DNA from 4 places in the Streptomyces sp. NBC_01304 genome. Region 1 is predicted to be linked to each of the others. Evidence: riboswitches for the same ligand, from Rfam matches in the RefSeq annotation. Region 1 holds a riboswitch; each other region holds the start of a gene.
The links. Region 1 has a riboswitch for cobalamin ahead of OG430_RS07770 ((2Fe-2S) ferredoxin domain-containing protein). Riboswitches for the same ligand answer to the same signal wherever they lie in the genome.
Positions count from the first base shown of each region.

Region 2: it holds a riboswitch for cobalamin, as region 1 does, so the genes downstream of both, OG430_RS17925 (ribonucleoside-diphosphate reductase subunit alpha) here and OG430_RS07770 ((2Fe-2S) ferredoxin domain-containing protein) in region 1, are expected to answer to the same signal.
Region 3: it holds a riboswitch for cobalamin, as region 1 does, so the genes downstream of both, OG430_RS45405 (ribonucleoside triphosphate reductase) here and OG430_RS07770 ((2Fe-2S) ferredoxin domain-containing protein) in region 1, are expected to answer to the same signal.
Region 4: it holds a riboswitch for cobalamin, as region 1 does, so the genes downstream of both, OG430_RS37170 (cobalamin biosynthesis protein) here and OG430_RS07770 ((2Fe-2S) ferredoxin domain-containing protein) in region 1, are expected to answer to the same signal.

Region 1 is NZ_CP109055.1:1,761,105-1,764,304, reverse strand. Features, by position in the region: gene OG430_RS07780 (3-hydroxybutyryl-CoA dehydrogenase) at 1-664, shown strand, start outside; gene OG430_RS07775 (NUDIX domain-containing protein) at 756-1,463, opposite strand; cobalamin riboswitch at 1,515-1,638, shown strand; gene OG430_RS07770 ((2Fe-2S) ferredoxin domain-containing protein) at 1,701-2,102, shown strand; gene OG430_RS07765 (aminoglycoside phosphotransferase family protein) at 2,952-3,200, shown strand, end outside.
Region 2 is NZ_CP109055.1:4,129,318-4,132,517, forward strand. Features, by position in the region: gene OG430_RS17925 (ribonucleoside-diphosphate reductase subunit alpha) at 1-1,476, opposite strand, end outside; cobalamin riboswitch at 1,619-1,780, opposite strand; gene OG430_RS17930 (hypothetical protein) at 1,866-2,087, opposite strand; gene OG430_RS17935 (GlxA family transcriptional regulator) at 2,181-3,146, shown strand.
Region 3 is NZ_CP109055.1:10,107,937-10,111,136, reverse strand. Features, by position in the region: gene OG430_RS45410 (sensor histidine kinase) at 1-771, opposite strand, end outside; cobalamin riboswitch at 981-1,138, shown strand; gene OG430_RS45405 (ribonucleoside triphosphate reductase) at 1,188-2,978, shown strand; gene OG430_RS45400 (anaerobic ribonucleoside-triphosphate reductase activating protein) at 2,975-3,200, shown strand, end outside.
Region 4 is NZ_CP109055.1:8,356,331-8,359,530, forward strand. Features, by position in the region: gene OG430_RS37165 (cobyric acid synthase) at 1-356, opposite strand, end outside; gene OG430_RS37170 (cobalamin biosynthesis protein) at 353-1,300, opposite strand; cobalamin riboswitch at 1,386-1,557, opposite strand; gene OG430_RS37175 (hypothetical protein) at 1,737-1,958, opposite strand; gene OG430_RS37180 (inorganic phosphate transporter) at 1,990-3,200, opposite strand, start outside.

The sequences.
Region 1 (3,200 bases):
ATTGAACCGGCTCGTCTTCACCGGCAGCCTCGACGATCTGGCCGACCGCCGGCTCGTGATCGAGGCGGTGGTCGAGAACGCGGACGCCAAGACGGAGATCTTCGCCGCACTCGACAAGATCGTCGAGGATCCGGAGGCGATCCTCGCCACCAACACCTCGTCGATTCCCGTGATGCGCCTGGGCATGGCCACACAGCGCGCGGACCACGTCCTCGGCCTGCACTTCTTCAACCCGGTCCCCGTCCTGCCCCTGGTCGAGATCGTCACCTCGCTGCACACCACGCCCCAAGTGGCCGACACGGTCCAGGAGTTCGTCACCCGAGCGCTCGGCAAGACCGTGGTCCGCTCCCAGGACCGCGCCGGGTTCGTCGTCAACGCCCTGCTGATCCCGTACCTTCTCGCGGCGATCCGCATGGCCGAGTCCGGATTCGCCACCCCGACCGACGTCGACTCCGGCATGGAGCTCGGCTGTGCCCACCCGATGGGCCCGCTCAAGCTGGCCGACCTGATCGGCCTCGACACCGTCGCGGCCATCGCGGAATCCCTCTACGAAGAGTTCAAGGAGCCCCTGTACGCCCCGCCGCCGCTGCTCCAGCGCATGGTGGAGGCGGGCCTGCTCGGCCGGAAGAGCGGGCGCGGCTTCCACCACTACGACCCGCACTGAGCGGGCCGGCCGGCGCCCTGCCACGAGGGCCCCGGCAGGTGGGGGCAGGGTGCGGGGCGGCACGCCGATGCCGCCCCGCACCCGCAGCGGCTCACCAGGTGCAGTCGGCCCGCAAGTCCTGGATGCTGTCGGCCAGTTCGGCGGGCTGCCCGGGCCAGCCCGTCGTGTGCCACCGGGCGATGCGCCAGGCCAGCCGCCGGGGCCACAGGGCCGTGCTCGGCAGCGCGTGGACCGGCATCCACCGGGGCCTGCCGCCGTAGTTGTCGAGCAGGGCGGGGTCGCCGACCTCCCCGTCGGCGGACATCAGGAAGTAGTGCTCGCGCCGGCCTTCCTTCCACACCCGGGCCACCTCACCGGTCACGGTCCCGGCCAGCGCGGTCTCCTCCCGCAACTCCCGTACGACGGCGTCGTGCAGGGACTCGCCGGGCTCGACTCCGCCGCCGGGGATCTCGAAGTAGACCTCGCCGTCCTCGTCGAACTCGATGAGGAGCATGTGCTCGTCACGCAGGACGATCGCGCCTGCCCGCACCCGCACCGGCGCTGCGGCGGCCGGGTCGTCCCAGGGCGCGGTTTCCGGCAGCGGGGCGCCTGTTGCCCAGTCCCGGAGCACGCTCTCCGCAGTGCCGACCGGACGGATGCGGGCATGCAACGCCGCGCTGAGCGGCAGCGAGCTCAGGGCGCCGTCGGCGTCCTGGTCCTGGCGCGGGAAGCGGTAGGCCCCACTCCGCTCGGGGTCCTCGGCGAGGACGAGCCCCGTCCCGTCGAACTGCACGCGCGCGTTGGCTGATCCGTCCGTCATCCGGGCAGATTAGCCGTGAAATGATGACCGGTGAAAAGGCGATGGCGGCCCGAGGAAGCCGGTGCGATTCCGGCGCGGTCCCGCCACTGTGATCGGCGAGCGGATCCCGACAGGCCACTGCCCCTTGGGGGGTGGGAAGGCCGGGACGAGCATCGACCCGAGAGCCAGGACACTCACGCTGTCGCCTCCTCGACGGACCACCGGGGCGGATCTCCCCGAAGAGAGGAACGGTGCGGCATGCCCGCGAAGCCTGTCAGTAGTGCGCAGAACCAGGTGGCGGGGGCGGCGGACCGCCGGGCGCCGTGCCGGGTCGTCGTGTGCCGGGACTGCTGCTGCGGCAGCCCCAAGGTGATCGGCGTCGACCATGCCGCGCAGACCGCACGGCTGCGTGCTCAGGCGCCGGTACGCATAGCCGAGTGCCTGGACGTGTGCGACCAGGCCAACGTGATCGTCGTCCAGCCCTCCGCCGCCGGCCGGGCGGCGGGTGCGCGGCCGGTGTGGCTGGGCCTGGTCAACGACGCCGCCGCGACCGAGGACATCGTCGACTGGGTGCGCGCGGGCGGCCCCGGCATCGCGCCGCTGCCGGAGATCCTCGACCTGTACACCTTCACCCCGCCGAGGCGCCGCTCGGTGTGGTGAGACCGGCAGTCGCGGCCGGTCCCGCATCCGTCTTCACGCCGTACCAGCAGGTGGAGACGGGCAGAAACAGGCGGAGGCCCGCCCGACGGAAGTTCGGGCGGGCCGCAGGCCATGTGTGTGCTCGTGGCCGGACACCTCTCGGCTGGGCCGCGACATCGACTCCGCCCGCCCTCACGCATGAGGACCGCGACAAGGACGGAGCCCACCGCTATCTCCTGAGCGCTCATCCCGTCCTCCGGCGACGCGGGAACGGAGCCTTCTCCGCAACGTGGGCAGCACCGCGTCCTGCATAGAGCTGAACCCCGACGGGGCGTCGGCGCCGCTCGGCGGGGTCCAAGTGGATGACGCACCGTCAGGAAGGTGACCGCCCGGGCGGGGCCCGGCCCACCGGCGACACGCCGACTGAGCTGGGCCCCCGTCAGGGCGCGGACGCCTCGGGCGTGTTCGGCCTCCCGCTGTGCCGTCCGGTGCGCACCCGCCACCTTTTCGCGCTTGGCAGCGAGGATTGCGAACGCCGTCGGGGCGGTGGTGGCCTGCTGCTCGGCCGGTCGAGAGGGGGAGCCATTTTGCGCCACGCCCGCCGGGCGCGAGGGGCAGCCGCTTGATCCAGGCGGGCATGGGTGGTGTCCTTCAGGCACGAGGTGGGTTTCTGCGAGAGCTCGTCGGGACTTGCTTCTTCGTCGTACGGCCGGGAGTTGCTGCTCCCGGCCGTACGCCACGGTCCGCACGCCAAATGCCTTGCGCAGAACGCGACTTACTCGATCTCGCGCACCGGGGCACCGGCGTGGCTCCGGTCCCGGGCCAGGAATTGCGTTGCGGGGCGAACGAGTCGCGCGCGATGATCCCCGAATGGTTTCGACACCTCCCGACGGCCGCGCCGGAATCGACGCCGCCCTGGTCAAGCGCCTGCTGGCCGCCCAGTTCCCGCAGTGGGGCGAGCTGCCCGTGACGCCGGTGGAGGTCGACGGCTGGGACAACAGGACCTATCGCCTCGGCGACGACAAGACGGTGCGGCTGCCCACCGCCGCCAGTTATGCCCTGGCGGTCGACAAGGAGAACCACTGGCTGCCCCGCCTCGCGCCGTCGCTGCCCGTGGCG
Region 2 (3,200 bases), 2.4 Mb from region 1:
GTCGAGGAAGGTCACGGCGGTGCGTACCGTCGCGTCGAGCCGCTCCCAGTCGATGCCTTCGGGAGCCGAACCGTCCACGAACGCGCCGAGGTTGACGGAGCCCAGGTTGCAGACGGCCGTCTCCCCGTCGTCCGTCACCTCCAGGATCTCCGTGCAGAGGTTGGAGGAGTGGACCGTGTGGCCCGGCTCCGCCGTCTGGTTGGCCGTACGGTTCGAGGCGTCCTTGAAGGTCATCCAGCCGTTGCCGGTCTGCGCGAGGGTGCGCATCATGCGGCCGTACAAGTCCCGTGCGGGGATGGCCTTCTGGGCCAGTCCGGCCGCCTCGGCCTTCTTGTACGCGGCGTCGAACTCGTCGCCCCACAGGTCGACGAGGTCCGGCACGTCGGCCGGCGAGAACAGCGACCAGTCCTGGTCGGCGGCGACCCGGCGCATGAACTCGTCCGGGATCCAGTGCGCGAGGTTGAGGTTGTGCGTGCGCCGGGCGTCCTCGCCGGTGTTGTCGCGCAGCTCCAGGAATTCCTCGATGTCGGAGTGCCAGGTCTCCAGGTAGACCGCGGCCGCGCCCTTGCGCCGGCCGCCCTGGTTCACGGCGGCGACCGAGGCGTCGAGGGTCTTGAGGAACGGGACGATGCCGTTGGAGTGCCCGTTGGTGCCGCGGATCAGCGAACCCCGGGAGCGGATGCGGGAGTACGAGAGTCCGATGCCGCCCGCGTGCTTGGAGAGCCGCGCCACCTGGTGGTAGCGGTCGTAGATCGAGTCGAGCTCGTCCAGCGGGGAGTCGAGGAGGTAGCAGGACGACATCTGCGGGTGGCGCGTGCCGGAGTTGAAGAGCGTCGGCGAAGACGGCAGGTAGTCGAGGCGGCTCATCAGGCCGTACAGCGCGGCGACCTGGTCGACGGCGCGGTCCGACTCGTCCTCGGCGAGGCCGGAGGCGACGCGCAGCATGAAGTGCTGCGGCGTCTCGATGACCTTGCGGGTGATCGGGTGCCGCAGGAGGTAGCGCGAGTGCAGGGTGCGCAGGCCGAAGTAGCCGAAGCGGTCGTCGGCACCTTCGTCCAACGAGGCGGCGATGAGCGCGTCGAGCCGGGCGGTGTGGACCCAGACGAATTCGGCGGTGCGGTCCGCGATCAGGCCCTCGCGGTGGCCGAGCGAGACCGACTCGGTGAAGGTGCGCACGCCCTGGGACGCGGCTTCCTCGGCGATGGTGATCGTCAGGAGCCGGGCGGCGAGGCGGGCGTAGGCCGGGTCCTCGGAGATGAGGCCGGCGGCGGCCTCGGTGGCGAGCTCGCGCAGTTCGGCCTCGTCCGATGCGGCGTTGCGGCCGCGGAGGGCGCTGGCGGCCACCTTGCCGGGGTCCGTGTCGGGGAGGTCGGCGGTGAGGCTGGTCAGGGTCCGCAGCAGCGCGGTACCGGGGCCGTCTTCCGCTCGGGCCTGTTCGGCCTGCAATGAGACAGGGTCGACTGGCGCGATGGTCACGTGGAGCACTCCCTCGCTCGGCTCGGGGCCATCGCGGGGAGGAGGGGCACACGGGCGGTACGTACTGCCTCGGGCAGCGCACGGCGTCGCGTCCACCGGCCCATTCCGCGAGGCCCGGACGTCATCGGCACCCGGACCGGTCGGTACGGGTGCGCTGCCGGCAGGTGCTCGGACTGGGGAGTGCGGAGCTGCGGGGCCCGGGGGTGCACGACCCTCGGGGTTCACAGATACGCACATGTACACCGTTGCGGGACAGTTCCGGATTCGCACCGGATTCCCCTGCGGCGACAGCGAGCACGAGCATACATCTTGTGGCGGGGAGTTGAGGGCACACCCACATCTAGTGTCGGGGGCGTGCCCTCCTCGATGACGGCCGGCCGCACGCGGCCTCAGGCGGCAAGGTGCTCCGCACGGCGGCCGGCGCTCCGCAGGGGCACGGAGACGGGAGCGACGGGCTCGTGCGAGACGGCCGCCCGGCCCTGCTCGGCGGCGCGCAGCTCGCGGTCGATGCGGCGGTCGCGGGCGTGACCGACGAGGGAAGGGAGGGCCAGGAGGAGGAAGATCCCGGCGACGACGAGGAGTTCGGCTGCGGTGCTTGCGAATGTGTTCATGGCTCTACTTTCCCGCTCGGAGCCCCGCGGGGGCAGTGGCAGGACTGCCATACAACCTCGACATCCTGCCAACTCTGCGGCAGACTGCGGAGCATGCTGAAAAACGTGGTCGCAGTACTGCTCGACGGCGTGCATCCCTTCGAACTGGGCGTCGTCTGCGAGGTGTTCGGCCTCGACCGGAGCGATCAGGGGCTGCCCGTGTACGACTTCGCGGTGGCCTCCGCCGAGGGCCCGACCCTGAGCACCCACGCGGGGTTCACCATGACGGTCGCGCACGGCCTGGAGCGCCTGGAGGAGGCCGACCTCATCGCGGTCCCGGCCGGCGAGAACTTCGCGAAGCGGGCCTTCCCGGAGGAACTCCTCGACGCCCTGCGCCGGGCGGTCGACCGCGGGGCCCGCGTCCTCTCGGTCTGCAACGGCGTGTACGTCCTCGGCGCGGCCGGACTCCTGGACGGGCGGCGCTGCTCCTCGCACTGGCGGTACGCCAAGGAGCTGGCCATCGAGTACCCGCGGGCCCGGGTCGAGGCCGATGTGCTCTACGTCGAGGACGGCCCGGTCATCACGTCGGCCGGCACCGCGGCCGGCATCGACGCCTGTCTGCACATCGTCCGCCAGGAGCACGGCACTCAGGTGGCCAACGCCATCGCCCGGCGCATGGTCGTCCCCCCGCACCGCGACGGCGGGCAGGCGCAGTACGTCGAGCGGCCGGTGCCGATCTCGTCGTGCGACACCGTCGGTGACGTCCTGGTCTGGATGGAGCGCCACCTCGACGAGGAGGTCACGGTCGAGGAGCTCGCGATCCGTGCCCACATGTCGCCGCGTACCTTCGCCCGCCGCTTCCAGCAGGAGACCGGGACGACCCCGTACCGCTGGGTCCTGCGCCAACGCGTGCTGCTCGCACAGCAGTTGCTCGAGTCGACGGACGAGACGATCGACGCGATCGCGGGCCGCGCGGGCTTCGGCACGGCGGCGGCGCTGCGCCATCAGTTCCTGCGGACGCTGGGGACCACGCCGAATGCGTACCGGCGTACGTTCCAAGGGCCGACACGCGTCGCATGACCGAACTGAGGCCGACACACACCGCATGACCGAACCGGGACCGACACGCGCAGC
Region 3 (3,200 bases), 8.3 Mb from region 1:
GCGCACCTCGGTGAAGTCGAGGAACTCCTCCCCCTTGAACCGGCCGGCCGCGAACACCCCATTCAGCAGGCCCCGTTCGAGGGCGACCGCCTCGGTGGCCTTGGCGAGGGCGGTCAGGGCGCCCATCGCGTCGGCGAGCGCCCGGTCGCCGCGGACCGGTTCGGCCGCGGCGGCGCCGATCAGCCCCTCGATCGCCTTGGTGTACGCGGTCCGGGTCGGGGCCTTGTCCGCGCTGCCGTCGTCGACGTGGGCGCGTACCGCCCCCAGAGCTGTGACCGGCGCGAGCGCATCCGCCGCGGCACCGGCGGTGTCGGCACCCGCGCCGCCCGCGGCGAGCAGGGCCTCGAAGGCTAGGCGGGCCCGGTCGGTGCGGTTGCGCTGCGCCGAGACGTCGTCGCGATACTGTCCGGCGCCGCCCAACAGGCCGTTGGTCAGGCCGCGTTCGCGCTGCAGTTCACGGACGAGGCCCTGCGCCTTCAGGACCAGGTCGACGCGGCCCGCGGTCTCGCGCGCCGCGGACCAGTCGGCGGCCCGGTCGGCGACGCCGAGGCCGGTCACGACGAGGAGCAGGCAGGTGGGCACGGCGAGCACGATCGCGACCCGGCCGCGGATGGAGCCCCAGCCGGGCAGGGCGGGCAGCGAGCGCGTGCGGGGCCGATGCCGTCGGGCCGGGCGCGCGGGTGGTGTGGCGAGCGCCTGCGTGGCGGGCACCTGCGAGCCGGGCGTCCGGGTGGGGGGCGTCTTGGCGGGGGGCTGCTGCGTGCGGATCACACCGTACGACGTTACGAACCGGCCTGCCCCGCACGGTTTCTGTGCGGTAAGGACCCGGTTGCCCCTGCCTCACTCGGGCCGCGCCCGCCCCGCGCACGGCAGGCCACCTCCGCGTAACACTCGGGCACCCCCGGACGGGACCAAAGCCCCGCCCTCGGGGCCGAACGTCACCCACCATCTTGTGTCGGCATGTCGCCCTGATCCCCACATGTAGTGTTGCGGCAGCTGGTTCGGCGGAACGTCCGGGTACATCCGGGTACGCACGCCGAGGCAACAGGGAACCCGGTGGGAATCCGGGGCTGCCCCGCAACGGTGTGGGACCGCACAGCGGCCCGAGCCCGATACCTGCCGGCCACCCACCGCGCATGCCCGCGCGGTGCGGACGATTCTCCGTGCTGCCTCGTGGGAGGGCCGACGTGACACAGATCGACGCCGTGGATTCCGTGACCGAGTACCTGGACCGCCGGGACTGGCGGATCAACGCGAACGCCAACCAGGGGTATTCGCTCGGCGGCCTCGTCCTCAACACCGCCGGGAAGGTCGTGGCCAACTACTGGCTGGACCAGGTCTATCCGCAGGCCGTGGGCCGCGCACACCGCGAGGGCGACCTCCACCTCCACGACCTGGACATGCTCGCGGGCTACTGCGCGGGCTGGTCCCTGCGCACCCTGCTGGCCGAGGGTCTGGGCGGCGTGCCGGGCCAGATCGACTCCGCGCCGCCGCGCCACTTCTCCTCTGCGGTCGGGCAGATCGTCAACTTCCTCGGCACGCTGCAGAACGAGTGGGCCGGGGCCCAGGCGTTCAGCTCCTTCGACACGTACATGGCGCCGTACGTGCGCAAGGACGCCATGACGTACGACCAAGTCCTGCAGTGCGTACAGGAGATGGTGCACAACCTCAACGTGCCCTCCCGCTGGGGCACCCAGACCCCGTTCACCAATCTCACCTTCGACTGGACCTGCCCCGAGGACCTGCGCGAGCAGATACCGGTGATCGGCGGCGAGGAGGCGGACTTCGCCTACGGGGAGCTGCAGGCGGAGATGGACCTGATCAACCGCGCCTACATCGAGGTGATGACGGCCGGGGACGCCACGGGGCGGGTCTTCACCTTCCCGATTCCGACGTACAACATCACCGCGGACTTTCCCTGGGAGAGCGAGAACGCCGAGCGGCTGTTCGCGATGACCGCGAAGTACGGGCTGCCGTACTTCCAGAACTTCCTCAACTCCGAGCTGAGCCCCGGGATGATCCGCTCGATGTGCTGCCGGCTCCAGCTGGATCTGACCGAGCTGCTCAAGCGGGGCAACGGGCTCTTCGGGAGCGCCGAGCAGACCGGCTCCCTGGGGGTGGTCACCCTCAACTGTGCGCGCCTTGGGCATCTGCACGCCGGCGACGAGCGCGGCCTGTTCGCGGCTCTCGACGGTCTCCTCGACCTTGCGCGCGAGAGCCTGGAGATCAAGCGGGTCACCGTCCAGGAGCTGATCGACGGCGGCCTGTACCCGTACACCAGGCGCTACTTGGGGACGTTGCGCAATCACTTCTCCACCATCGGCGTGAACGGCATCAACGAGATGATCCGCAACTTCACGCACGACGCGTACGACATCACCGCGCCCGAGGGCCATGCCCTCGCCGTCCGCCTGCTCGATCACGTACGGGCGCGCATGGTGGCGTTCCAGGAGGCGACCGGGCATCTCTACAACCTGGAGGCGACTCCGGCCGAGGGCGCCACCTACCGTTTCGCGAAGGAGGACCGGCGCCGCTTCCCCGGCATCCTCCAGGCGGGCACGGACGAGAATCCCTACTACACCAACTCCTCGCAGCTGCCAGTCGGTTGGACGGAAGACCCGTTCGAGGCGCTGGAGATGCAGGACGAGCTGCAGGGCAAGTACACCGGCGGCACGGTGCTGCACCTGTACCTGGCGGAGCGCCTCTCCGATGCCACGGCCTGCCGCGAGCTGGTGCGCCGGTCCCTGGAGCGCTTCTCGCTGCCGTACCTGACGGTGACCCCGACCTTCTCGATCTGCCCCGAGCACGGCTATCTGAGCGGCGAGCACGCCAACTGCCCCCAGTGCGGCGGGGATTGCGAGGTGTGGACGCGGGTCATGGGCTATCACCGGCCCGTGGCCTCCTTCAACATCGGCAAGAAGGGCGAGCACGCCGAGCGCCTGCCCTTCCGTACAGCGGCGGCCGGGGCCGGGGCGTGATCGGCGTCGGCGGCTGGGCCCGGCTGTCCAGCTGTGACTGGCCGGGGCGGCTGGTCACCACCGTGTTCTGTCAGGGCTGTCCCTGGCGGTGCGGCTACTGCCACAATCCCGCGCTGCTCGATCCGCGCGCCCCGGCCCGCATCGCATGGGCGACGGTGCGGGGGCATCTCGCCCGCCGCCAGGGCCTGTTGGACGGCGTGGTCTTCTCCGGCGGCGAGCCAC
Region 4 (3,200 bases), 6.6 Mb from region 1:
CAGTCCACGACCGTCCCGAGCAACGCCTCTTGGCGTCCCCCGTGATAGCCGCGCGCGCTCATCTCGCCCACCGGCTTGCCCATCAGGACGACCTGGCTGGAGCGGTCGCTGCCCGGCTTGAGCAGCACCGGGTTCATCAGCGCGGTCGGCTCGACGCGGGCGGCCTGCGCCTGCATGGCCTGGGCACGGCCGATCTCGGCGCCCTCGCGCGTGACGAACGAATTCAGCGACATGTTCTGCGCCTTGAAGGGCGCGACCTTCACGCCACGGCGGACCAGCCAGCGGCAGATCCCGGCCGTGACGACGCTCTTCCCGGCATCGGAGGTGGTCCCGGCCACCAACAGTCCACCGCTCATGACCTGCACCTCTTCTTCCGTACGAGGATCCGCGCCGCCGCACACACGGCGAGCGCCCCCCAACTCACCCGCCGCGAAAGCCGCACGGCCCGCTCGATGTCGTCGACCCCCACTTTGCGCCCGGCCGGGTTGAGCACCGGCCGGTGCTCGACGCGTCCGCCGTACGACAGGGTCCCGCCGAGCCGCACCCCGAGCGCGCCCGCGAAGGCCGCCTCCACGGGGCCCGCGTTGGGGCTCGGATGCCGGTCCGCGTCCTCGCGCCAGGCCTTGGCCGCACCGCGCCGGTCCCCGCCCGCGACCACCGCGAGCGCCGCCGTCAGACGGGCCCCAGGCCAGCCGGCCACGTCGTCGAGCCGGGCCGAAGCCCAGCCGTAGCGGCGGTACTTGACCGACTTGTGCCCGACCATCGCGTCGAGGGTGTTCACGGCCCGGAACCCGACAAGCCCCGGCACCCCGCCGACAGCTCCCCACACGAGCGCCCCGACCACGGCGTCGGAGGTGTTCTCGGCCACGGACTCCACGACCGCGCGCGCGATCCCGTCCTCGTCCAGGGCCTGCGGGTCCCGCCCGCACAGATGGGGCAGCCGCTCCCGCGCCACGTCCACGTCACCCGCGGCCAGCGCGCCCCCGATGGCCCGCGCCTCCCGGCCGAGCGAAGTCCCGCCGACCACCGCCCAGGTGGCGGCGGCCGTCAGCGCGAAAGAGGCGCGACGAGAGGCACGTACGGCATGCGAAACCAGCGCGGCGGCGCCCACGGCACCCCCCACGCACACAGCGGTGTGCAGCGCGCCCCACCCACGGTGGTCACGCCACAGCACCCGCTCGACGGCGCCCGCCGCGCGCCCGAAAGCGGCGACCGGATGCCCACGGCGGGGATCGCCGAGCAGCAGGTCGCCGAACAGTCCGGCGGCGGCGCCGTACGCGAAGTCGCGATCGGCAGGCACGGTTCAGCCCGCCGCTACGCCTCGAAGGACCCTGAAACAGGAAGCACTTGACGCACTGGGTGCCCGCAGGGGCACAGGGACAGCTGAACGGCAGCCGCGCATGGCGAATGTCCTCACTCAGGGTCCGCGCCCTGGTTCGACGTGACCGGCGGAGAGAGTTCCTGGCTTCCGGGGGAGTGAACCCCCGGTGACAGTGGCGGGACCGCGCCGGATTCGCACCGGCTTCCTCTGCTGCCGCCGTAATTGGCTCCGGAAGTCCACCACGCTCCGCGAGGCCCGTCAACTCGGCTTTGACCTGCGGCTAAAGAGTGTGCCGAGGCCCACACGAGGACACACGAGAGCGGCGCCCGGCGACCTCGGAAAGTCGCCGGACGCCGCTCGCGTCGCGGTGCTCCGGATCCGTACCGTCAGGTGACGAATCCGTCGATCGCCGCCGTCAGGTGACGATCAGGAAGATTCCGTACGAGACCGCCGCCGCGCACAGTGCGAAGCAGGCGTACGCCCCCGAGCGCGCGAGCGCCGCGGAGCCGCCGGAAGCCGCGGCCTCCTCCTGCTTGGAGAGACCGAGGATGCCCAGGGTGAACAGGGCCACCAGGGAGACGGTCGCCAGAAGGCTGACGCCGAAGACGGAGCCGAGAGCTGCCCAGTCGATGTTCATGCTGCTGTCCTTACTCTCCGAGCCCGGGGGCTCAGACCGTCGCCGTAGCCGGGCGCGCGGGATCCGCGACGGCGGGGGCGGTGGGGGCCGGGATGGTCGTCTTGACGTCCTCGGACGTCTCGACGGTGGCGGCGGCCATACCGGCCGGCGGCGGGGTGACCGCGGCGATCGCGGTGGTCACGACGCCCGCGGGCTCGGCCTCGGCGACATCCGTGATCTCGTCGTTCACGACGTTGGTGTGGTCGACGACCTGGCGGCGCGAGATGAACCAGATCGCGGCACAGGACGCGACCAGGAAGACCGCGACGGCCGCGATGCCCCAGTCGCCCTGCCGGGCCACGAACTCGGCGCCCGCGGCGACCAGACCGGCGGCCGGCAGGGTCAGACCCCACGCGACGAACATCCGGGTCGCGGTCGACCAGCGCACCACGCCGCCCTTGCGGCCGAGGCCCGCGCCCATCACGGCACCCGAGCAGGAGTGCGTGGTGGAGAGGGAGAAGCCGAGGTTCGACGAGGCCAGGATGACCGAGGCGGCCGAGGTCTGGGCGGCGAAGCCCTGCTGCGGCTGCAGATCGGTGAGGCCCTTGCCCATGGTGCGGATGATGCGCCAGCCGCCGAGGTAGGTGCCCATCGCGATGGCCAGACCGGCCGAGACGATGACCCAGACCGGCGGGTTGGAGCCGGGCGCGAGCGCGCCGCCGGCGACCAGGGCGAGGGTGATGATGCCCATCGTCTTCTGCGCGTCGTTGGTGCCGTGCGCGAGCGAGACGAGGCCGGCAGAGGCGATCTGGCCGCCGCGGTAGCCCTTCGCGGAGGACTTCGCGGTGATGTTCTTGCCGAGCTTGTACGTCAGCCGGGAGGCCAGGTACGCGGCGAGACCGGCGACCAGCGGAGCGGCGAGCGCGGGGATCAGCACCTTGGTGACGACGACACCGCCGTTGACACCGGAGAAGCCGATGGACGCGACCGTGGCGCCGATCAGACCGCCCATGAGGGCGTGCGAGGAGCTGGAGGGAAGGCCGACCAGCCAGGTCAGCAGATTCCACAGGATGGCGCCGACGAGCGCCGCAAGGATGACTTCGGGCTTGATGCCGTCTTCACTCACCAGACCGCTGGAGATCGTCTTGGCGACTTCGACGGACAGGAATGCTCCGACGAGGTTCAGCACCGCGGACATGGCCACCGCGGTCTTGGGCTTGAGTGCGCCGGTCGAGATGGTCGTCGCCATCGCGTTGGCGGTGT